3 regions of the Weissella ceti genome follow, and region 1 is predicted to be linked to each of the others. Evidence: predicted binding sites of a transcription regulator. Region 1 holds the regulator's gene; each other region holds the start of a gene.
What was found. The regulator HrcA, encoded in region 1, represses chaperone genes, less so after heat shock. The targets are predictions, from matches to a motif close to TTAGCACTCNNNNNNNNNGAGTGCTAA.

Region 1 (8,469 bases):
CCGCGACCGGTGGTAGAACGTGAACTCGTTGAATACGGTGATGAAGTCGAAGAATTCTTGTCTGTTAAACCAGGTGCGATGGGCTTGTGGCAAGCGACTGGACGTAGTACGATTCAATATCCAGAGCGAGCAACGTTGGAATTAAAGTATGCTAAAGAAGCAAATATGTGGTTTGATTTTAAAATTATTTTTAAGACAATTGCGGCTATTTTCCAACGTGATGGTGCCATGTAACTAGGAGTGAATGGGCAATGCAGAATAAAAAACGAACAAGTTTATACATCGTGTTAATTAGTATTACGCTGGTTTTGATTGGTGGAAGTATCTGGCTGATGAATGCAGTTGATACTATCGAATCTAAGGAAGATGCTGCAGTGTCTTCTAAAGTGTTGCCAACCCAACAAATGCCAGACACATATGACCCAAACGTTGATGCAAATGGACGTTTGGTGACATCTAATGATGTTGAACGAGTGCGTCAAGAGTTACTAGATGCGGGACTACCTGCAGACAAGTTTGCACCTAGTGATATTAAGAAAATTATTGTTAAATCATCTACGCAAGGGATGGACGTCATCACCTATGCACGTGAAAATTTCCACGGTAATTAGTTACTAAGGAATTAAACTTAGGAGTAAATTTTATGGAAAAGCTTTCGATCATTGTACCTGTGTACAACGAAGAAATCATGATTCCAATTTTTACAGAAGCGGTTGAGCAAATTCGTATTAACGAATTACCAAATATTGCTTTTGAATATTGGTTTATTGACGATGGATCATCTGATTCAACGTTAGCAGAATTACGTAAGTTACAAGCAGAAATGCCAGACCAGGTACACTATGTATCATTCTCACGTAATTTTGGGAAAGAAGCAGCGTTGTATGCTGGTCTTCAAAAAGCAACAGGTGATTATGTTGCTGTCATGGACGTTGATCTACAAGATCCGCCTGAGCTATTGCCAGAAATGGTCGCAGGCGTTGCGTCAGGAGAATACGATTGTGTGGGAACACGTCGTACAACCCGTGATGGTGAACCGCCAATTCGTACGTTCTTTAGTAAGATGTTTTACAAATTGATCAATCGTATTTCTTCAACGCATATTGTTGAAGGTGCACGTGATTACCGTGTTATGTCCCGCCAAGTGGTGGAAGCTTTGTTGAGCATGACGGAGTATAATCGTTTCTCTAAGGGGATGTTTAGCTGGGTTGGGTTCAATACAAAGTATCTTGAATTCAAGAATAAGGACCGTGTGGCCGGAGAGACATCATGGTCTTTCTGGAGTCTGTTGAAGTATTCAATTGAAGGAATTGTCAACTTTTCACAGGCACCTTTGGTACTTGTTTCCGTTCTTGGCTTGCTTTCATGTATCGGTGCAGCTATCGGAAGTATTTTCTTAGTTGCTCGTACATTGTTTACATCAGCGACGGTGGTGTCTGGCTGGACATCAATGATTGTTATTATCCTGTTTATGGGTGGTATTCAATTACTAAGTATCGGGATAGTGGGGCGTTATATTTCAAACATTTATTTGGAAGTGAAGAAGCGACCAGTCTATCTTTCAAAAGAAGAACGTTAATTAATGATTTCATTAAAAATCTCTCAAAACGAGTCATATGGTTTTGGGAGATTTTTTTACAGAGAGGATAAACCTATGAAGATTTTAGTTGCGGCCCATAAGCCGTACCAAATGCCAGATGATCCTATTTACCAACCGGTGTATGTTGGTGCAGCGCTTAAGGAAAATATGCCTGAAGGGTATATTGGTGATGATACTGGGAAGAACATGTCACCTATGAATGCACATTTTAATGAATTAACAGCACTATATTGGGCTAAGTACAATTTGCAAGATGAAGACATTCTGGGGTTGATGCATTATCGTCGTTATTTTGGTCGTAAGGCGTCACATTCGTTGACAGATGTTTTGTCAGGAGAAGAAATTCGTAAGGCGTTAACAGAAGTAGATGTTTTGGTGCCCAAAGCACGTAATTACTTTATTGAAGATCAACAAACACATTATTTCAACGCACATGAACATCTACCATTTCAAGTTATGAAGGATGTTATTGGGACAGCGTTTCCGGAATATAGTGATGCATTCGAGCAAGTATGTCGTTCACCTAAAGCACACCTATTTAACATGCAAATGATGAAACAAGCGGATTTTCAGTCGTTTACTGATTTTGTCTTTGGTGTATTAGAAAAGGTCGAACCAAAGATTCCATATCGGGAATATGAAGGACAAGAAAGCCGTGTATTTGGTTTCTTGTCAGAATATCTATTAGACACGTGGATGATCACTAATCATAAAACATTCCGTGAATATCCGCTGGTTACTACAGAAAAAACGAATTGGCTTGATAAAGGTTCAGCGTTTTTGATCCGAAAGTTTACTAAGAAAAAAAATAAAAAGACTCACTTTTAAGTTTCGTGCAACACAACGGTAATTTTAGCCGTTTCTTGTAAAGTAGATGTCATTAACAAATAAGGAGCAGATATGTTAAACTGGAAACTGTTTGTTATGTACAATTTTAGTTAAATTAAATATAGGGTAGATGTGTTAGGCGAAATGAGTATGAAGATCAAAAGCTTACTGTTAGTAGGGCTTTCTGTAGGGATTATGGGACTAATCCATTCGGACGATGCGCAAGCAAGTTCACCATGGGTAAACATTACGGATAAGTCAGTACCGCGAACAGATTTTGTGGATATTTCGTCACATAATGGTGTTCCAACGGTTGCTGAATTTAAAATTATGAAGAGCTATGGTGTGAAAGGGGTAATGGTTAAGCTTACCGAGGCGACTAGTTACCGTAACCCATATGCTGCAAGTCAAATTGCCAATGCTAAAGCAGCTGGTATGCGAATTGGTGGGTACCACTATAGCTGGTATGCTAATCCTGCCCAAGCCCGTATTGAAGGTCAATATTTTGCGCAATTTGCAAAAGAACTAGGGCTTTCAAAGAATACACCGATGGCAGACGATCTAGAAGAACCATCAATGATTTCTGTGAACTCCAACGGGCGTGTGAATGCTAATGTTGCAGCGTTCCGTTCAGGAGTAGCATCAAAGGGTTACACAAACAACGTTTTGTATACCTACGCGTCATATTCAACACAAACGAATTTGAATCAAGATGCATATGGTAAGCGCAAAATCTGGATGGCCTCATACCCATTTACTCCAAGTAAACAATATCTTTGGCACACTGATTTAGGTATGTGGCAATTTAACAGTAATATGCATTTCCCTAATGTTCGTGGAACTTTTGATGCGAATATTGACTATACTGGGGTCATGACACCAGCAAAGCCAAAACCAAAGCCTGTTAAAAAGGTCAACCCAACAACGCTTAAGAAGCAAATGAAGTTCAATCAAAAGAATCGTACAGATGGCTTGTATGCACAAGCGCCTTACGGTTATGGTGGTGCTAAGTTCGTCGGACGTCCTAAGCATGGCGCGGTTGTGAATGTTGAAAAACAAGAAAAGGCAAGTAACGGAGTTATCTGGTACTACGGAAAGGTTAACGGGCAATACGCTTGGTTTGATGCCAAGAGTGTTGTGAATGTTCCTAAAAAGCGTGTCGTAATCAAGACAGTGGTAAGTAATCAAACAACACGTCGAGATGGGTTGTTCGTTAATGCACCATATGGTCAAAAGAATGCTCAATTTGTCGGACGCATGCCACATAACGTTAAAATTGAAGTAGAAAAGCAAAAGACAACTGCAAGCAAGGTTCTTTGGTACTACGGTAAGGTGAACGGTAAGTATGTATGGTTTGATGCGACTGCTGTGGCGGGACCCGTTAAGCTAAATACACAAAATGTGAATAAGACATATGTAAGTCGTCAATTTGGTCGTAAAGATGGTATGTATATGTACACACCATTTGGATATCGTGATGCTAAATACGCAGGTCGTATGCCAAACAATGTACGTATTTATGTTGATAAGAAGTTAACAACATCAAATAATGTTGTTTGGTACTATGGTCAGGTTAACGGCAAGTACGTATGGTTTGATTCAAAGGCGGTTGTAGCACCAAGTAACTTAAAGACAACGCCAGTCAATAAAACATATGTAACGAGTCAATTTGGTCGTAAGGATGGTATGTACATGTACACGCCATTTGGATATAGTGATGCTCATTATGCAGGTCGTATGCCTAACGATGTGCGTGTTTACGTCGATAAGAAGTTTACAACGTCAAATAATGTTGTTTGGTACTATGGTCAAGTTAATGGCAAGTATGTGTGGTTTGACTCAAAGGCTGTAGTTGCACCAAGTAACTTAAAGACAACACCAGTTAATAAGACCTATGTAACTAATCAAGCTGGACGTAAGGATGGTATGTATGTGAATGCACCATTCCAATATCGTGATGCCAAGTATGCTGGACGTGTACCAAATAATCGTGCAATTCTAGTTGAAAAGAAATTCACTGATGCAAAGAAGGTTGTTTGGTACTATGGTAAGGTTAACGGATACTATGTTTGGGTTGATTCACGAAGTGTGAAAGCTCAAGCGGTTGCCCCTGTTAAGAAGGCCGCTCCTAAAAAAGTAGTTAAAAAGACAACACCAAAGAAGGTAGTTAAGAAGGCTCCAGCCAAGAAAACTGCTAGTGTATTAGATTTAGAAAAAGTTAATGCGCAACAAGTAGATGCCGATTTTGTCTTCAATCAAGCTAAGCGTCAGGATGATCTTTACAAGTTCTCACCACGCGGTGAAGCTGGATCAGAAAAGTTACGTAAAGCTGTTGATGGTGAAGTTGTACATGTGATTGGTCAATTCGTTGCCGAAGATGACACGATTTGGTACAACACAGAAATTAATGGTGAATCAGTTTGGTTTGAAGCTAAGGCTGGTCGTCTAGACGTTTAAAATTAAAAACAAGAAATGCAGTCTATCAGTCGATAGGCTGTTTTTTTGTGGTGGTGTTAGCACTCTGAAAAAAGGAGTGCTAAAAAGGTTGACAAAGAACTAAAAGGCATGTAATATAGTCGTTGTTAGCAAGAGGTATACGAGAGTGCTAACCAAGGAGGTGTATTATGTTAGCTGAAAGGCAAGCATTGATTTTGAAGGAAATTATTCGAAATTACGTTGATACGGGTAAGGCGGTCGGTTCGAAAGTCTTAGTCGAAGAACTACAGTTAAATGTTAGTTCAGCAACGGTTCGAAATGATATGGCTGTGTTAGAACGGTTAGGTTTCATTGAAAAAGAACATACATCTTCTGGTCGTGTGCCAGCGCAAGCGGGATATCGCCATTATGTCAATGTGTTAATGGCTGGTAATCAAGGAGCAGGGCAGATTGCTGATGCGATGCAACGAGCATTTTCACGAAACTTTCAACAAGTGGATGATGTGCTTGAAAGTGCCGCGGATGAATTGGCGACGCTAACTGGTTACACAGTGATGGCATTGAAGCCTGATTCTCGTGAGAATCGATTATCAGGTTTCCGACTTGTTCCATTAGATGGACAACAAGTCATGGCGATTATCGTAACGAATGATGGTGAGGTAACAAGCCAGAGTTTCCGCATACCTGCGGATATGGATCTACATGAGTTAGATAACATGGTGCAATATATTAACCAAACATTAGTTAACCAATTAGTTAGCGATGTCTTGGCAACGATTGCTAGTGATTATCCAATGAAGACAGATCGCGTTATCCGTACGCCGGTTGCGTTCTTGCAAATGTTTGGTGATGTGTTGGCACGAACAGTTCGCGATAAAGTTGTTATCGGAGGTCGTTTGAATATGTTGGACTTCTCAGATGAAGTGAGTCCACAGAATGTTAAGCGAATCTATGAACTGATTGAGTCACCAAAAGCCATGCGACGATTGGTTAATTATATGCCTGGTCAGGTTGCTGTGCATATCGGATCAGAAAATGATCAATCATTGTTGCAACAGTACAGTCTGCTGTCGACAACATTTGATGTACCCGGCCATGGGTTAGGTGCATTAGCGTTGATTGGACCGATGGCGATGAAGTATGGTGAGTCTGTACATGCATTGGAGTCGTTCCGAGAAGGCGTTCAAGCGCAAATGCGCGAATATTATTAAAATTGATATGGAAAAGAGGTGTTGAGATGACTGAACAACAACATGAAAACGTTGAAGAAGTTGAAGTAGCAGATTCGACAGTAGAAGAAGTTGCTGAAGCTGAAACATTGGAAAATGCAGAAGCGGTCGAAGAAGCAGTTGATGAAATTGCTGAATTGAAGGCGCAACTAGCTGATGCTGAAGAAAAGCTCCTGCGTAATCAAGCGGAAGCACAAAACATGAAGGCGCGTTTGGCAAAAGAACAAGCCCAATCATTGAAGTATGCTAATCAAAAGCTAGCGACAGATATCTTGCCTGCCTTAGATAATTTGGAACGTGCGCTTCAAGTTGAAACAAACGACGAAGCAGCCCAACAAATTAAGACGGGGGTGGATATGGTATTGAAGACTTTGGTTGATACAATGGCTGCCCATGAAATTGTGGCTGTTGGTGAAGTTGGTGGTGAATTTGATCCGAACCAACACCAAGCAATTCAATCTGTACCTGCTGATGATGATCACCCAGCTGATACAATTGCCCAAGTTATGCAAAAGGGTTACGTATTGAAGGATCGTGTGATTCGTCCAGCCATGGTAGCTGTTTACAGCTAAGTTGAATCATTAGATTCATTTATGAACGAAATAAAACAAACATTAAATTAACAATTAAAAGGAGACTATCATTATGTCAAAGATTATTGGTATTGATTTAGGAACTACAAACTCAGCCGTTGCCGTGATGGAAGGTGATGCTGCTAAGATTATTACAAACCCAAATGGTGGTCGTACAACACCATCTGTTGTGTCATTCAAGAATGATGAAATTCTAGTTGGGGACACTGCTAAGCGTCAAGCGATTACAAACCCAGACACAATTGCATCAATCAAGTCACACATGGGTGAAGCTGGTTACAAGGTTTCTGTTGCTGGTAAGGACTACTCACCACAAGAAATCTCAGCTTTGATTTTGCAATACCTAAAGGGTTACGCAGAAGACTACTTGGGTGAAAAGGTAGAAAAGGCTGTTATTACAGTACCTGCTTACTTTAACGACGCCCAACGTCAAGCAACTAAGGACGCTGGTAAGATTGCCGGTCTTGAAGTTGAACGTATCATCAACGAACCAACAGCCGCTGCCTTGGCATACGGTATGGAAAACGATGAAAAGGACGAAAAGATCCTAGTTTACGATTTGGGTGGTGGAACATTTGACGTTTCTATCCTTGAATTGGGAGACGGTGTCTTCGAAGTATTGTCAACTAACGGTGACACTCACCTTGGTGGTGACGACTTTGACCAAAAGATCATCGATTGGATTGCTGAAGAATTCAAGAAGGATAACGGTGTAGACTTGCGCGACGATAAGTTGGCCCTACAACGTTTGAAGGATGCTGCTGAAACTGCTAAGAAGACTTTGTCATCATCAACTGAAGCACAAATCGACTTGCCATTTATTACAGCAACTGATGCTGGTCCATTGCACGTTCAATTGACTTTGTCACGTAGCCAATTCAACCAAATGACTGCTGACTTGGTTGCGCGTGCCGAAGCACCTGTTAAGAATGCTTTGAAGGACGCTGGATTGTCAATGAACGACATCGACCGTGTTATCTTGAACGGTGGATCAACTCGTATCCCTGCAGTTCAAGAATCAGTTAAGAAGTTGACTGGTAAGGAACCTGATCACTCAATCAACCCTGACGAAGCTGTTGCCCTTGGTGCAGCCGTACAAGGTGGAGTTATCACTGGTGAAGTTAAGGACGTTGTTTTGCTTGACGTTACACCATTGTCACTTGGTATTGAAACAATGGGTGGGGTCTTCACTAAGTTGATCGACCGTAACACAACTATTCCAACATCAAAGTCACAAACATTCTCAACAGCCGCTGACAACCAACCAGCCGTAGACATCCACGTGCTACAAGGTGAACGTTCAATGGCCGCTGATAACAAGACTTTGGGACAATTCCAATTGACTGACATTCCTGCTGCACCACGTGGTGTGCCACAAATCGAAGTTACTTTCGACATTGACCGTAACGGAATCGTTTCTGTTTCAGCTAAGGATCTTGGAACTAACAAGGAACAAAAGATTACTATCCAAAGCTCAGGTTCATTGTCAGAAGATGAAATCGAACGCATGATGGAAGATGCTAAGGCCAACGAAGAAGCCGACAAGAAGCGTAAGGAAGAAGTTGACTTGCGTAACGAAGTTGACCAATTGATCTTTAGCACTGAAAAGACTCTTGAAGAAGTCGGTGATAAGGTTGCCGAAGACGAAAAGAAGACTGTTTCAGATGCCGTTGAAGAATTGAAGGCTGCTAAGGAAGCTGACAACTTGGACGACATGAAGACTAAGAAGGAAGCTTTGGAAAAGGTTGCCCAAGAAATGGCAATGAAGCTTTACCAACAAGCA
Region 2 (8,469 bases), 280 kb from region 1:
GGTACGATTCCACCACCTAAGACACGATCAAATTCATTTGAATTAGACGTGACACGTAGTGTTTCTTCTATATTAATATCTGCTAGCTTTTCGAACTTCGCAATTTCACCTGCCAAATTAACACGTGACTTACGATCTGCCTTTTCAGGTTGTTGAACTTCTTCGACCAATGTGCCCCATGCCCCACAGCTTGGACAACGTCCCATGTAACGTTGTGATACTGCGCCACAGTTTGAACACACGAATTGCGTTTTAACTTTAGCCATTTATGCCTCGCTTCTTACGCTTGGCCGGAACTCCCAAAGCCTCCGACACGCGCATCTTTCTTATCATTCATATCATCATCAGTGACCAAGAATGGCATGAAAATACCTTGTGCGATACGTTCACCCTTCTTAACATGTACATCCAAAATACCAAAGTTTGTCATTTGAATGAAAATTTCACCTTCGTTCTTTGGATTGTCAACGTAATCCGCATCAATAACGCCAACCCCGTTTGGCACTAGCAAACGACGCTTCAATGGGTTTGATGAACGGTTCGCAATCATCAAGAATTCATTTTCAGGCATGTAGGCCTTAATTCCTGTTGGAATCAATACTGGCTTCAACGCACTTTGCGCTTGATCAGCTTCAGTAGCCAGTAGGCTACGCTTTTGACGAAGCAACTTGATAGCGTGCATCAAAGGGCTCTTCCAAATTGAAGGGACCACAAAGTCTTCAGCTGCTTCAAAGTCATATCCTGCAGCTTGTTGTGTTGCACGAACTGGTAAGTTCAAGTTCGCATCCTTGTACTTTGTAACGATTGCAAATTTACGTGTCATTATGTTCTCCACCTTATTGTCTTAAGTAATACTCTCTATTATACATGAAAATGAGAAGTCCGAATTATCTTCGTCCGCCTCATTTTAGATCATTATTTCACTTCTAATGCTTGATAGTCTGGCGTTTTGGCAAACACCTTTTTCGCAAATGAGCAAGTAGGCTTTAATTGGACATGTTGTGCTCGTGCTAAACGAACAACTTCCGCCAACAATTGATTCGCAATTCCTTGACCACGTAAGCTTTCATCCACAAATGTATGATCAATATCCCAAATTGTTCCTTCGTCGTTAGCTGGGAAAGTAATCTTAGCTTTCACTTCACCATCAACACTGTAAGAAATCATACCCTCTTCATATTGAAAATTCATTTTAAATACCTCGTGGCATAATCGTTCCAACAAAATCAGGTAACCACGTGTCTGCCAATGTCTTTATTGCAACTTCCCCCGCTAATAAATCAACCGTTAGATAGCGAGACCCACCAATGTAAACTCCCGCATTAATAACTAAATCGCCTGACTTCCAGTACATCACATCCTTAGGCATAATGTCTTGTAGTTCAATCAAAGTCAACGCGTTTAATTGATCCTCCAATTTACTTGGAAAACCACGCCCCATTGATTGGTTGTACACATATTGAATTAAACCAGCCACATCAAATCCTGTTTTAGGTTGATTACCTTGCATCTTATACGGTAGTCCTTCAACTTCTGAGGCTACTTCTAAAAGATTACGGCTACTACGTGCAATAATTAACTTCATTAATTCTTGTTCAATATAGTTCGAATTTCCACCACGTTGAATTTGTGATGACAAAATTTGTAAATGTTCTTCTCCGGTTGGTGCGATGAACGTAATCTTACTATCAATGTTCCCATAGTCATCCATATGGATGGCAACACCTGGTTCAATACTAAATGGCATATGCTACTCCTTCAAAAGGTTTAAGTGTAAAAAAAGAAGGGTCCGCACGAGACGGAACCCTTCATTTCATTTATAAACTTAAGATTAACGGATGAATGTTACTCCGGCAGTTGAGATAGTACGTGTGTTGTATGCCTTACCAGCGTAGTTACCTTCTGAGATAGTCATCATTCCACCGTTTACTGATTCAACGTAAGCAACGTGACCAAGGGGTCCGGCACCTTGTTGTCCAGCAGCGAATACGGCTACTGATCCAGCAGTTGCAGTTCCGCTGATTGTACGTCCAGCAGCTGCGGCTGAGCTAACCCATTGGTTGGCGTTTCCCCAGAAGCTACCAACGAATGATGCACGGTCGTATACGTATGCAGTACATTGACCAGCCATGTAGGCGTTTCCTGAACGTCCTGTAACAGGAGCTGAAACTTCCTTAGTTGCAGCAGGTGTTTCGATAGTCTTGTTTTCAGCGGCTACAGAAACGTTTGTGTTAACTTCAGTTTCAACTGGAGCTTCAACAGTTACAGGTGCAGCAGCTACTTCAGCAGGTGCTTGTTCTGCTTGCTTAACTTCAACTTCTTCCTTAACTTCAGCAACAACTTCCTTTTGTTCGTCAGTCAAAGTCAAGTCCTTAGCAGCCTTACCAGTGATAACTAGCTTGTCTCCTGCCCAGATCTTGTTAGCGTCCTTGATGTTGTTTGATGAAACCAAGTCTTCAACAGTTGCATCGTATTCAATAGCAAGTTGTGACAAAGTGTCACCTGACTTGATAGTGATCTTTGAGTCAGCTGATCCCATTGCTGATGATCCAGCCATCAATACAGCCGCACCCGCAGTAGCCAACAACATGTTCTTTACAGTAGTATTCATAAGATTTAAATCTCCCAGTGATTTTTGTTTATTTGCTTGTTTTTTTAATTTGTTTTAATTTCTAACTTAAATTACAAGACTTAGTATATGCATTGGGTTTTTCAGGAACATACCATAATCATGAACATTCATTTACGCTTATTTTACAGGAATGTTTCAAAGAACTTTTGATATTTAAACAAAAATCCGCTCTAAATACTGATACATCAACGTTCCTACTTATTTTGAACGTTTTTATAGCTCATTTATCTTCTATAAATAAGAGTTTATATGACATATTATATTTCTTCATAATTAAAAAAAGGCCACCAATGCGGTGGCCTTTTCCTATTTCAAATGAATTACTCAGTTAAATCATGTGCTTCTTTGGCAATTTCATCTAACTCAGCAGCTTTTTCAGCTTCTTTCTTGTCTTGCTTCATTTCTTTTGTTGCTTCCTTTTCCTTATTAGGATCAGTTTCTGCAACAATCACGATTTCGTCATCACGTACTTCTGCACGCAAGTCCTTTACTTGTGGATTATCTAGATAGAAGTCGGCAATTTGATCTTCTAGTTGATCTTGGATTACACGACGTAGTGGACGTGCACCCATAGCTGGGTCGTAACCTAAGTCAACCAACTTTTGCTTTGTTTGATCTGTAATATCGATGTGTAGCCCCTTCAATGCAATTGCATGGTTCATACCATCCAACATAAGGTCTACAATGCTTAGCAAGTCTTCCTTACTCAAAGCACTAAATTCAACAATCGCATCAAAACGGTTCAAGAATTCAGGCTTAAAGTATGGTGCTAATCGTGTCATCAAATCAGTCTTCTCTTCATCTGTGTTATCAAAGCCAGCTTGCCCGGCATTTGATGTCATGATAATGATCGTGTCCTTAAATGAGACAACATGCCCTTGTGCGTCAGTCAAACGACCATCGTCCAAGATTTGTAGGAACATATTCATTACATCTGGGTGAGCCTTTTCAACCTCATCCAAAAGGATTAATGAGTATGGGTGGCGACGAACAGCTTCAGTCAATTGACCGGCCTCTTCGTAACCAACATATCCAGCTGGTGCCCCAATCAACTTAGAAACAGAATGCTTTTCCATGTACTCTGACATGTCGAAACGAATCATGTTTTCGTCAGTTCCAAACAATTCCTTAGCTAATTGCTTAGCTGTTTCAGTCTTACCAACTCCAGTAGGTCCAGCAAATAGGAAGCTTCCAATTGGACGACCAGACTTGTTGAAGCCGACACGGTTACGACGAATTGCGCGTGCAACACGTTCAGTTGCTTCATCTTGTCCAATAACATGTGCTGCTAAATCCTTATCCAAGTTCTTCAATTGAGCTTGTTCAGATTCAGCTAATTCACCAACCGGAATACCAGTCTTTTGTTCCACGACCTTTTCAATGTCACGCTTTGTAACAGTCAAAGCTGCATCAGTTTGGCGCTTTTGACTATTCAATGACTCTAATTGAAGTGTCAATTGGTTAACTTGATCCTTCCAGTGAGTTGCCTGTTCGAAGTCTTCAGCGTTTACGGCTTCAATCTTCTTGTTATCGGCAATTTGAATTTGCTTTTCAATTTCCTTAGGATCACCGACCTTCACAGCTAAGTTCTTAACTGATCCAGCTTCGTCCATCAAATCAATCGCCTTGTCTGGCAAATAACGATCAGTAATGTAACGGTTTGATAGATCTACCGCAGCTTCCAATGCGCCATCTGAATACTTTACCTTGTGATAATCAGCATAGCGTGGAGCCAAGCCCTTCAAAATCATCGTGGCTTCTTCAGTAGTGGGTTCGTTAACCATTACTGGTTGGAAACGACGAGCAATCGCACCATCCTTTTCAATTTGACGGTATTCATTCAAAGTCGTTGCTCCTAGCAATTGAAAATCACCACGAGCCAAAGCTGGCTTCAAAATGTTTCCGGCATCCATAGAACCTTCGCCAGTTCCACCAGCACCCATAATTTCGTGAATTTCATCAATAAATAGGATTACGTCTTGGCGTTGTGAAACTTCATCCATCAACTTTTGCATACGCTCTTCAAACTCTCCACGTACACCAGTTCCTTGAACAAGTGAGACAACGTCCAAACGAATAACTTCCTTATTTTGTAGCTTAGCTGGTACCTTAGCGCTAACGATGGCTTGTGACAAACCTTCGACAACCGCTGTCTTACCAACACCAGGTTCACCAATTAATACTGGGTTGTTCTTACTACGACGATTCAAAATTTCAATCGTACGTTGAATTTCATCGTCACGGCCAATCACGGGATCAAAGTTTCCACGACGAGCTTCCTCGGTCATGTTAATTCCATATTGGTCTAGTAGTCCTTGTTCTTGTTGCGGAACCTGTTGTTGGCTTCGCATTTGTTGTTGTCGCATTTGTTGTTGCTGAGGTTGTTGACGAGACATGCGTTGTTGACGCGCAAGGTCATCATTCATCATTCGAAAAATATCGTCAAAATCTGAGAATCCAAAATTGTCTTGTGCCATAGTAACATCCTCCATATTCAATTTTAATATTTATTACTTTAACTATTTTTGTTTGGAGTTATCTCTACTAACTCCATGTCTATATATTAGCACTCACTATATGTAAGTTCAAGTGTTTTTAGAAACCTTTTTAACAAAACCGTAACAAAAATGAAATAAAAAACACAAAAAAACCTTTAACCATGCTTGATTAAAGGGTTTTAACCTACTTAAAGGTTTATAAATTCAGTTTTAACTAATCATTCATAGCCACAACATGTTTACCATATTGTCCATTATTAGCTGTTTGTGCTAGTGCATCTGCGATATTTTCAACTGTTAGTCCGTTAAATACATGACCAACATACGGTGTCAAAACTTGTTCTGCACTTAATTGAGCCGCAATTTGTAATGCCTTTCCTTGTTCTGCCATCTTCTCTTCTATAGAAGCTTTGGCAAACATGAATTCCCAATCAATCGATACAGCCTTGTTTTTTACCAATCCAATATCAACAGGTTCAGCGGGTGCCACAATCATGCCAATATGTCCAAATGGTTCAATAATTTCAGCTACGCGTGCAAAGTGACGCGTTGGTTCATGTAAAACAGCAATATATGAGATATTGGTCCAACCAGCATTTTGAATACTTTCTGCGTAATCTTCATAGTGATCAACCACTAAATCAGCACCATTATCACGTACCATCTCCTGGCTTGCTAAACTTGAAGCTGTCGCAATCACTTGCATCCCCATCCATTTAGCTAATTGTGTCATCACACGCCCAACTGCGCCTGATCCATTCACGATTAATAATGTTTCACCTGCGGCACCACCTGGTGAAAACATTAGTCCAAACTTATCAGTCAGCAGCTCATAGGCTGTTAAAAAAGTTAGTGGCATAGTTGCGGCTTCTTCATCTGTTAGATTTTGTGGTGCTAACGCGATTAATTCTTCACGCACAATTTGCTTTTGCGCAAAACTACCATCACGTGTGACATCGCCACTATAGAAGACGCGATCCCCCGGTTGAAATGCTTGTACCTCGTCCCCAACGGAAATAACAATTCCCACAGCGTCGTAACCTAAGATTTTCCCCACTTCCGCAACTTCACGTTGCTTCATATCTACTGGGTTAACGCCGGCTGCCTTAACGTTAATTAGGACATCATGTGTGCCTAATTCTACTAACTCATATTCATTCTCAACTAATTGACCATCTTCGGTTGTGCGAATGGCCATATTCATATATCCCATGTGTGATTTCTCCCTTTTTTCGTAACAATGATTTATATGTATTCTACCAAACAATCTCCCCATATTAATTTACAATTCTTAAAACCAGACAAACGCCGTTTTTCAAATGTTTTAAATAAACGAATTTATTTGCTATATTTCAAAATTAATCCTTTCTTTTTTTTTCGACAGGTGTACAATATGGTTATCAAATACTTAGATTATCTAATGACAAGGAGTACTGAAATATGTCTGATACACAACAATACGGGGCTGACTTAATTGTCGACAGCCTAAACAACCACGGCGTTGATTTGATTTTTGGAATCCCCGGTGCAAAGATCGACCGTCTATTCGAACGACTAGAACACCCTGAAGAAGGCGCTGTTTCTCCGGAACTAGTTGTTGTTCGTCACGAACAAAACGCAGCCTTCATGGCACAAGGATTTGCACGTATCACACGTAAGCCAGGGGCCATGATTGCAACTTCAGGACCTGGTGTTGGTAACCTTGTTACTGGATTGATGACAGCTACTGCTGAAGGTGACCCTGTCTTGGCAATTGGTGGACAAGTACCACGTAAGGACCTTTACCGTCTAACACACCAAAGCACAGACTCTGTATCTATCTTTAAGCCAGTTACAAACTACTCTGTGGAAGTTCAAGACCCTGAAAACATTTCAGAAATCTTGTCTAATGCATTCGTTGCTGCTACTGGGCCAAAGCCCGGAGCTGCTTTCGTTTCTATTCCACAGGACGTCGATGACGCTGTTATCACAGCTAAGCCATTGCCAGTTGCAAACGCACCAAAGATGGGTGCTGCTCACTCAACTGATATTGCTTGGCTTGTAGAACAAGTGAAGAACGCTAAGTTGCCAGTTATCTTGGTTGGACAACGTGGATCAGACGACGACACTGTTGCATCACTACGTGCCTTGTTAGAACAAACAAACTTGCCTGTTGTTGAAACATTCCAAGGAGCTGGAGTTATCTCTCGCGAATTAGAACCTTCAACATTCTACGGACGTATTGGTTTGTTCCACAACCAACCTGGTGATCAATTGTTGGCTGAATCTGACTTGGTTATTACAGTTGGTTACGATGCGATTGAATACGAACCACGTAACTGGAACGCAAACAACGACTTAAACATCGTAACAATCGATACTGCATTCGCCCAAATTGATAACCACTATGTACCTGAACGTCAATTGATTGGTTCAATTGCAGATACTTTGGATGCATTGAAGGATGGTATCAAGGGTTACAAGCTAGAAGATGCTGCTTTGGCGACATTGGCTAAGACTAAGGAACGTATGCATGAATTGGACAACCAATCATACACACCTGCTGAAGCACACCTTAACCACCCATTGAACGTTGTTAAGGCTCTACAAGCACGTGTAACAGATGACATGACTGTTGCTAGTGACATTGGGTCTCACTACATCTGGATGGCACGTCACTTCAAGTCATTCGTTCCTCGTCACTTCTTGATCTCAAACGGTATGCAAACACTTGGTGTTGGACTACCATGGGCTATGGTCGCAGCAATGGTTCGTCCAAATGCAAAGGCTATCTCTGTTTCTGGTGACGGTGGATTCTTCTTCTCAGGACAAGAATTGGCCACAGCAGTTGAAATGAAGTTGAACACAGTTAGCCTTGTTTGGAATGACAACCACCGTTACGACATGGTTAAGTTCCAAGAAGAAAAGAAGTACGAAGGAAAGTCAGCCGGAATCCAACTTGCCCCTATCGACATCGTTAAGTTTGCCGAATCAATGGGTGCCAAGGGATTGCGTGTTGAATCACCTGATCAATTGGATGCTGTATTGGACGAAGCCTTCGCTACTGAAGGACCAGTTGTCATCGACATTCCTGTTGACTACTCACACAACCACGAATTAGCACAACTTGTTGCACAAGAAGGCTAAAACAATCATTAGCCGCCTTCGGGTGGCTTTTTTTGGAGGTAAATAATTATGACAGTTCTTTATCAACACAGCACATTAGGGGCTCTTATGGCGCGCCAAATGGCTGGAACCACAACAGCACACGATCTTCTAACACACGGTGATACTGGTATCGGTACACTACACGGCGTTAATGGTGAAGTTATTATTCTTGATGGTCAAATGTATCATGCC
Region 3 (8,469 bases), 170 kb from region 1:
CAATGAAGATGATCCACTTGAGAACGCACGCATAAACAATACTAACGATGCACTTCCAAATGATGTTCCCACTGCCGCCGTTGCATTGTATGTGACTTGCCCAGTGATGATGTTATAAAACCCCATCCCGATCAACAACAAGACCATCGCAATGAAGAAGAATACTGGAATGGTCAAAAATCCAGCGGATTCTCGTACACCACGTAGGTTCAAGGCCATCAACAATAAGATCAGTCCAATCGCAATGAGCACTGAATAGGGACGTAAGCCTGGTAAAGCCGACGTAATGGCTTCTGTTCCAGATGCAACAGAAACGGCCACTGTTAACGTGTAATCAACTAGCAATGATCCTCCGGCTACTAGCCCTGCTTTTTGTCCCCAGTTCTTGGCCGTAACACGATATGCGCCTCCGCCACCTGGATATGCGTGGATAATTTGTCGATATGATAGTGTAATGGCTGCCAATAAAATCAAGACAAGCCCAGCAATTGGTAATTGCCACCATAACGCAACTGTTCCAGCCATCAACAAGGCTGTAATAATTTGTTCTGTCCCGTACGCCACAGATGACAATGCATCTGATGACAACAAAGCTAATGCTTTTCCGCGACTCAACTTTTGCGATCCTTCATCGAGCGTCTTCAATGGTTTCCCAATGACAAGACGCTTAAGATAACGCCACATTTTCTTACCCTATGTCTTTCTAAAATTATATAAAGCTTTAAGTTACTAACGGTCATTTTAGAACCATTAACAACGAAAGTCCATTATTTTACACTTTGTTTTTTAAAGTTCTTGAAAAATAAAAAACAAAACAGCCAGTTCAATCACTTGAACTGGCTGTTTATCTTACTTTTTTAAAATTACATCATTCCGCCCATACCGGCCATGGCTGCTGCTTGTGCAGCTGCATCACCGTTATCCGCCTTAGGTTGTTCTGCCACAACGGCTTCAGTTGTTAGCAACAATGCGGCAACTGAGGCAGCGTTTTGCAAAGCTGAACGCGTTACCTTAGTTGGATCCACGATTCCAGCTTGGATCATATCAACCCAAGTGTCATCAGCGGCATTGTATCCAATACCTGGTGTTTGTTCCTTCAACTTGTTAACGATAACTGATCCTTCAAGTCCTGCGTTTTCAGCAATTTGACGCACAGGTTCTTCAAGGGCACGCTTAACAATGTTGATACCAGTTTGTACATCACCAGTTTCTTCAAGCTTAGCAACTGATTCAATAGCGTTTACCAAAGCAGTTCCACCACCTGGTACGAACCCTTCTTCCACAGCAGCACGTGTCGCATTCAACGCATCTTCGATACGGTACTTACGTTCCTTCAATTCTGTTTCAGTCGCTGCACCAACGTTGATTACTGCAACTCCACCAGCCAACTTAGCTAGACGTTCTTGTAGCTTTTCACGATCAAAGTCTGATGTTGTTTCGCTAATTTGCTTCTTCAACATTTCAACACGTTCGGCGATAGCATCCTTAGATCCAGCACCTTCAACGATTGTTGTTGCATCCTTTGTCACGTTAACCTTCGCTGCTTGTCCCAATTGAGCCAAAGTTGCATCCTTCAAACCTAGTCCTAGGTCATCAGTAATCACAGTTCCACCAGTTAGGATAGCGATATCAGCCAACAATTCCTTACGACGGTCACCAAAGCCTGGTGCCTTAGCCGCAACAACGTTGAATGTTCCACGCATCTTGTTCAAGACCAAAGTTGGCAAAGCTTCACCTGCAATGTCATCAGCGATGATGAACAATGCACGTCCTTGTTCCACAACATTTTGCAACAATGGCAAGATGTCTTGGATGTTGTTGATCTTCTTGTCAGTAATCAAGATATATGGATTTTCAAGGGCAGCTTCCATCTTGTTTTCGTCAGTTACCATGTATTGTGACAAGTAACCACGGTCGAATTGCATTCCTTCAACAACATCTAGAGTTGTTTCAATTCCCTTTGATTCTTCAATTGTGATAACACCATCGTTACCAACCTTGTCCATTGCTTCCGCAATCAAGTCACCAACTTCAGCATTTGCGGCTGAGATTGAGGCAACTTGTGCCACTTCATCCTTAGATGAAACAGTCTTTGACATCGCGTGCAATGAGTCTACAGCGGCCGCAGTCGCTGTTTCAATTCCACGACGAATTCCAACGGGGTTCGCACCAGCAGTTACGTTCTTCATACCTTCGTTAACAATTGCTTGTGCCAACACAGTTGCAGTTGTTGTTCCGTCACCAGCGATGTCGTTTGTCTTTGAAGCCACTTCCGCAACCAACTTGGCTCCCATATCTTCAAAGTGGTCTTCTAGTTCAATTGCCTTCGCAATTGTCACACCATCGTTAGTAATTGTAGGTGCACCGTAGGCTTGTTCCAACACAACGTTACGTCCCTTAGGACCAATTGTTGTCTTAACTGTATTAGCCAACTTGTCTACACCAGCTTGCATCTTTGAACGTGCATCTTCAGAAAACTTAATATCTTTAGCCATTTCGTACTCCCTCTTTTTCTTTTAATTTATCGTTTTAATCGCTTAATTTAATGGTTGCTTACATCACACCGATGATGTCTTTAGCATGTAGGACCAATAGTTCTTCACCATCAACCGTAATCTTAGTTCCGGCATATTGGTCGTACAATACTTCATCACCCACTGAAATTCCTTGTGGGGCAACTAATTCACCCATCGTTTGTTCTGAAACAGCAACAACCGTTCCAACAATTGACTTTTCTTGTGCATTAGATGCTAGCAAGATTCCACCGACTGCTTGTTCTGTTTCTTGCATGACACGCAAGACAACACGATCTCCTAAAGGCTTTAACATAAATGATGTCCTCCACAAATTTTATTTTAGCACTCTGTATATCCAAGTGCCAATTTCAACATAACTATCATACCATAATTCAAAAAAATAAAAAAGCATCACACGCTAATCGTGTGATGCCATTTAAAAATTTAAATTAAAAATCTTCAAGCTCGATAGACACATCTGTCCATCGTTCTTCTAATTCTTTATTTTGCTCACCCAATTGAGCACTTTCCTCAGAAAGTTGCGTCAATTGATAAACATCTTGTGCCAATTCAGGCGCGTTCATTTCCACTTCAATTTCAGACAAACGTTCATCAATCGTAGCCATTTGCTTTTCAATATCCGCTAGTTCACGTTCCAACTTACGTTGGGCCTTTTGACGTTCCTTACGTTCTTGATTACTCAAAACTGCTTCAGAAGGTGTGTCTTCAACAGCTTGTTCTGTTTCTTCTTGTTTAGCTGCGACACGCTTCTCTAGGTAATAATCATAGTCACCATCAAAGAATGTTGTGCCATCCGCAGTTAATTCAATCACTTCAGATGCAACTGAGTTAATGAAGTATCGGTCGTGGGAAACAAAGAAAATTGTTCCATTGTATTCATTCAAGGCCGTTTCCAATACTTCACGAGAATCAATGTCCAAGTGATTTGTTGGTTCGTCCAGGATCAAACAGTTCGCTTTTTCAAGTGATAACTTAGTTAGCAATAGACGCGCACGTTCACCACCAGATAAAGCTGAAACTTTCTTATCAACTGCTTCACCACTAAACATGAATGAACCCAAAATTGTACGTACATCTTTTTCTGGCATGGTTGGATGTTCATCCCAAATCGTGTTGATAACCGTCTTCGTTTCATCAAGAACTTGTTGTTCTTGGTCATAGTAACCAACCGTTACACTTGAACCAATCTTCATCGTTCCACCTAGTAATGGTAAACGATCCAACAAAGTCTTAATCAACGTAGACTTTCCGACTCCATTTGGTCCAACCAGCGCCACGGCGTGTTGCTTATCAATTTCAAGATTTACATTTTCAGCCAAAATGTTATCCATTCCGTAACCAACTTTTCCATCAAACATACGAATGACTTCATTACCAGATTCTTCGGCTGCAGAGAAAGTAATACGTGCTACCCCAGATTCATTTTGCGGCGCTTCAATCTTTTCCATACGTTCCAATTGCTTACGACGTGACTTGGCACGATTAGATGTTGAAGAACGCACAATATTCTTTTGTACGAAATCTTCCAACTTCGCAATTTCTTCTTGTTGCTTATCGTAAGCTTGTTGTTCACCCAAAATCTTTTGGGCTTTCAATTCCATGAACTTACTGTAGTTTCCAACATAATGATCTAGCTTCCCAGAGTGCATATCGTAAATTTCATTTACAACACGGTCCAAGAAGTAACGGTCGTGGGAAACAACCAATAGTGCACCACTGTAGTTTTGGAGATATTGTTCCAACCAAGCTAATGTTTCCATATCCAAATGGTTAGTCGGTTCGTCTAAAATCAACAAATCAGGTGTTTCTAACAATTGTTTTGCAATCGCCAAACGCGTACGTTGTCCACCAGATAGTGAATCAATCTTACGGTCATAGAATGATTCATCAAAACCAAATCCATGCAAGACACTACGAATTGTTGCTTCGTAACCGTATCCGTTCTTTTCTTTAAAGTCATATTGCATTTGATCATAATCACTCAAAAGCCGTTGGTAAGCATCCCCTTCGTAATCAGTCACATTTGCCATCTCTGTTTCAACAGCACGCATCTTTGCTTCCAATTGCACAACATCTTCAAAGACTTCACGCATTTCATTGTAAACAGATAGTGTTGAATCTAGTCCTGAGTTCTGCGCCAGGTAAGCCATACGCAGTCCCTTTTTACGAGAAATCTCACCTTCATCAGGGGTAGTTTCTCCTGTAATCATCTTCAACAAAGTTGACTTACCCGCTCCATTACGACCGACTAACCCAACACGTCCTTTATCTTGAATTTGCATCGAAAGATGCTCAAAGAATGTCACACCGCTGAATCGGCGTGTTACATCACTTGCTTGTAAAATAATCATGTTTTTATCCTATTTATCTTTTCTTATCTTGTATCTGTACTTTTAATTGTTGTTGGCACGCATGATGGCATGACGTACTTCAGATACAAAATACAACGATCCAGTTACGATCGTCACGTCTGCATCCCCAACAGTCATGTCTAATGCTTCTTGCCAACTATTTTGCCATGCTAAGCGTTCATGTTCGAATGGTAGCTCAGACATCGCTTGGCGTGCACCAGGCGCTACAAAAGGTACAACAGTCACACGAATGTTATTTTCGGATAACAACTTCTCTAGCATTTGTTGAAAGTTCTTATCCGCCAAGGCACTAAAAATCACATTAATATGCTTATCAGCATAATTAACGCGTAGTGTTTCAACTAAGGCCTCAATCCCTGCTACATTATGTGCCCCATCCACAATGATTAATGGATTGGTTTGTACAGTTTCAAAGCGGGCTGGCCACGTAACGTGACTCAGCCCATCTTGTATGATTTTATTGGCAACATCTATCCCTAAGGTAGGCGCAACTGTTAAAACAGTTGTAATAGCTACCGCAGCGTTATTAATTTGATACTTACCTTGTAAACTCAATTGCACGATGACATCATGACCTAACCCTGTGTAGTGTAGCCCATCTACTTTTTGTGTCATGTTAAAATCTTGTCCATTAACCAATAAAGCACTATGACGTTCATTAACAGTCTCTGTCACGACTGCCATTGCTTCATCTGGTAATAGTCCCACAATCACAGGGCGTTCAGCTTGAATAATATCTGCCTTTTGTGTCGTAATTTCAGTTAAAGTATCACCTAATACATGCATATGGTCATAAGAAACTGAGGTAATAACTGATGCTAGCTTATCTGGAATAAATTGCGTACTATCCCACATTCCCCCTATGCCGACTTCCAAAATCACAATATCCATTGGACGTAGACGGAAATACATAAACATCAATGTGGTCACAACTTCAAACTCAGTTAGTTCGAAACCAGGATGTTGCGCATCTTGCGCTTCAACTAGTGGCGCTAACTCTTGCATCAAAGTTAGCAAGATATCATCAGGAATTTGTCCGGCGTTATCTTGGATGCGTTCATTAAATCTTTCAATAAACGGTGAGCTAAACAAACCAACTTGTAAACCAGAAGCACGTAAAATTCCTGCCATCATTTGACTCGTTGATCCTTTTCCATTTGTGCCCGTCACATGAATATATTTTTGTTCTTGTTCAGGATGATCAAGCGTCGCCAAAATAAGCGCCAAACGATCAAACGTTGGCGTTTTAGTCCATTTATGGCGCCCGTGAATAAAGGCGATGGCTTGGTCATAGGTCTCAATCATTAGCTCACTCATCTCATTTTTAATACATCAATCGTATCATGAATAGCCTTAAACCTAAATGCCTAATGTCTTGATTACAATTTGATATGAAGACAACAAAAAAGCGCAGACTATCAATGATAGTCTGCGCTTTATTTGTTATTAATTATCCGCGAGCAGCTTCAAGTTCTGTCAAACGAGCTTGTGTAGCAGCCAACTTAGTTTCCCAGTCAGCAAGCTTTTCACGTTCAGCCGCAACAACGGCTTCAGGCGCTGAACCAACGAACTTTTCGTTGTTCAACTTACCAGTACTACGCTTAACTTCACCCGCAAACTTCTTTGCTTCACCTTCAAGACGAGCAATTTCTTCTTCAATGTCAATCAATTCTGCAAGAGGCACGTAGATTTGTGCTCCTGAGATAACTTGTGACATGGCCAAAGCTGGCGCTTCAATTTGAGCACCAATTTCAAGTGTCTTAGGCTTTACAAAACGGTTGATGTAATCTGCATTTTCTTCGAAAATACGTTGTAGATTTTCATCTTCAGTTTGAATCAAGATGTCAATTTCAGTAGACATTGGTGCATTCGCTTCTGTACGGATAGTACGAACCGCAGTAATCAAGTCTACCAAGCTTTGGAAGTCAGCTTCCGCAACTTCATCAGCCAATTCAGCATGTACTTCTGGGTATGCAGCTGAAGTCAATGAGTCTTCAGTTGGCATAGGCATATCCAAGTAGATAGCTTCTGTAACGAATGGCATGATTGGGTGTAGCAAACGCAATGTTTGGTCAAGCACGTAAGCAAGAACTTGTTGTACAGTCTTCTTAGCTTCTGCGTCATCCCCATTCAAAGTTTGCTTAGTCATTTCGATGTACCAGTCAGCAAAGTCGTTCCAGATGAAGTTGTACAATGTACGTCCAGCTTCTCCGAATTCGAACTTTTCGAAATTCTTTGTGACGTTTTCGATTGTTGTGTTCAAACGTGACAAGATCCAACGATCAGCCAATGACAAAGCTGCACGGTCTTCTGGCAACTTCGCTTCAGTATCTGCATCCAAGTTCATGATAACGTAACGAGACGCATTCCAGATCTTGTTGATGAAGTTCCATGAAGCATCCATCTTAGTGTATGAGAAACGTACGTCTAGCCCTGGAGTTGATCCAGTTGCCAAGAACCAACGCAATGCATCGGCTCCGTACTTTTCAATCACGTCCATTGGGTCGATTCCGTTACCCAATGACTTAGACATCTTACGACCGTCTTCGTCACGGATCAAACCGTGAATCAACACATTGTTAAATGGACGACGTCCAGTGAATTCCTTTGATTGGAACATCATACGTGATACCCAGAAGAAGATGATGTCGTATCCAGTTACCAAAGTATTAGTTGGGAAGTAACGGTTAAAGTCATCCGCTTCTTCATCTGGCCAACCCATTGTTGAAAATGGCCATAGCGCTGATGAGAACCAAGTGTCCAAAACGTCGTTGTCTTGTTCCCAGTTTTCGATATCTTCAGGCGCATCCATACCAACGTACATTTCCCCAGTAGTCTTGTGGTACCAAGCTGGGATTTGGTGTCCCCACCATAGTTGACGTGAGATAACCCAATCGTGAATGTCTTCCATCCAGCGTGTGAATGTATCTTCGAAACGTGATGGATAGAAGTCAACGCGGTCTTCACCTTGTTGCATAGCCAAAGCTTGTTCAGCCAAAGGCTTCATCTTAACGAACCATTGTGTTGATAGACGAGATTCAACTGGCACACCAGTACGTTCTGAGTGACCAACTGAGTGTGTGATTGGTTCAATTTCTAGCATGTAGTCACCAGCTTGCAAATCAGCTGAGATGGCTTCACGCGCTTCGAAACGATCCATTCCTTCGTACTTACCAGCACGTTCGTTCATTGACGCATCATCGTTCATTGTGTTGATACGTTCTAGATCGTGACGGTTACCAACGGCAAAGTCGTTAGGGTCGTGGGCTGGTGTAATCTTCACCATTCCTGATCCAAATTCTGGGTCAACGTATTCGTCAGCGATAATTGGAATTTGACGACCAACCAATGGCACTGTTACCAATTGACCAACAAGAGCCTTATAACGTTCGTCACTTGGGTGAACGGCAATCGCAACGTCACCAAACATTGTTTCCGGACGTGTTGTCGCGATTTCAATGTAGTTCTTACCATCGTAAGATACCCCTTCTTCAACGAATGGGTACTTCACATGGTAGAAGGCACCTTCATCATCTTCGTGGATAACTTCGATATCTGAC

Region 2: the regulator HrcA is predicted to act here: its motif matches at 5,196-5,222, upstream of KHQ31_RS06500 (ATP-dependent Clp protease ATP-binding subunit).
Region 3: the regulator HrcA is predicted to act here: its motif matches at 2,856-2,882, upstream of KHQ31_RS05975 (co-chaperone GroES).

What each region holds. Positions count from the first base shown of each region.
Region 1 covers NZ_CP074441.1:974,049-982,517, reverse strand. Annotated here, with positions in the region: gene KHQ31_RS05145 (sugar transferase) at 1-234, shown strand, start outside; gene KHQ31_RS05140 (hypothetical protein) at 252-611, shown strand; gene KHQ31_RS05135 (glycosyltransferase family 2 protein) at 644-1,579, shown strand; gene KHQ31_RS05130 (DUF4422 domain-containing protein) at 1,655-2,428, shown strand; gene KHQ31_RS05125 (GH25 family lysozyme) at 2,579-4,885, shown strand; gene hrcA (heat-inducible transcriptional repressor HrcA) at 5,053-6,075, shown strand; gene grpE (nucleotide exchange factor GrpE) at 6,102-6,665, shown strand; gene dnaK (molecular chaperone DnaK) at 6,739-8,469, shown strand, end outside.
Region 2 covers NZ_CP074441.1:1,249,197-1,257,665, forward strand. Annotated here, with positions in the region: gene radA (DNA repair protein RadA) at 1-266, opposite strand, end outside; gene KHQ31_RS06480 (dCTP deaminase/dUTPase family protein) at 281-823, opposite strand; gene KHQ31_RS06485 (GNAT family N-acetyltransferase) at 916-1,191, opposite strand; gene KHQ31_RS06490 (NlpC/P60 family protein) at 1,193-1,747, opposite strand; gene KHQ31_RS06495 (COG3942 and LysM peptidoglycan-binding domain-containing protein) at 1,832-2,611, opposite strand; gene KHQ31_RS06500 (ATP-dependent Clp protease ATP-binding subunit) at 2,953-5,109, opposite strand; gene KHQ31_RS06505 (alcohol dehydrogenase catalytic domain-containing protein) at 5,345-6,343, opposite strand; gene alsS (acetolactate synthase AlsS) at 6,571-8,256, shown strand; gene budA (acetolactate decarboxylase) at 8,305-8,469, shown strand, end outside.
Region 3 covers NZ_CP074441.1:1,142,786-1,151,254, forward strand. Annotated here, with positions in the region: gene KHQ31_RS05965 (APC family permease) at 1-684, opposite strand, end outside; gene groL (chaperonin GroEL) at 864-2,495, opposite strand; gene KHQ31_RS05975 (co-chaperone GroES) at 2,554-2,829, opposite strand; gene KHQ31_RS05980 (ABC-F family ATP-binding cassette domain-containing protein) at 2,966-4,888, opposite strand; gene KHQ31_RS05985 (bifunctional folylpolyglutamate synthase/dihydrofolate synthase) at 4,931-6,214, opposite strand; gene KHQ31_RS05990 (valine--tRNA ligase) at 6,360-8,469, opposite strand, start outside.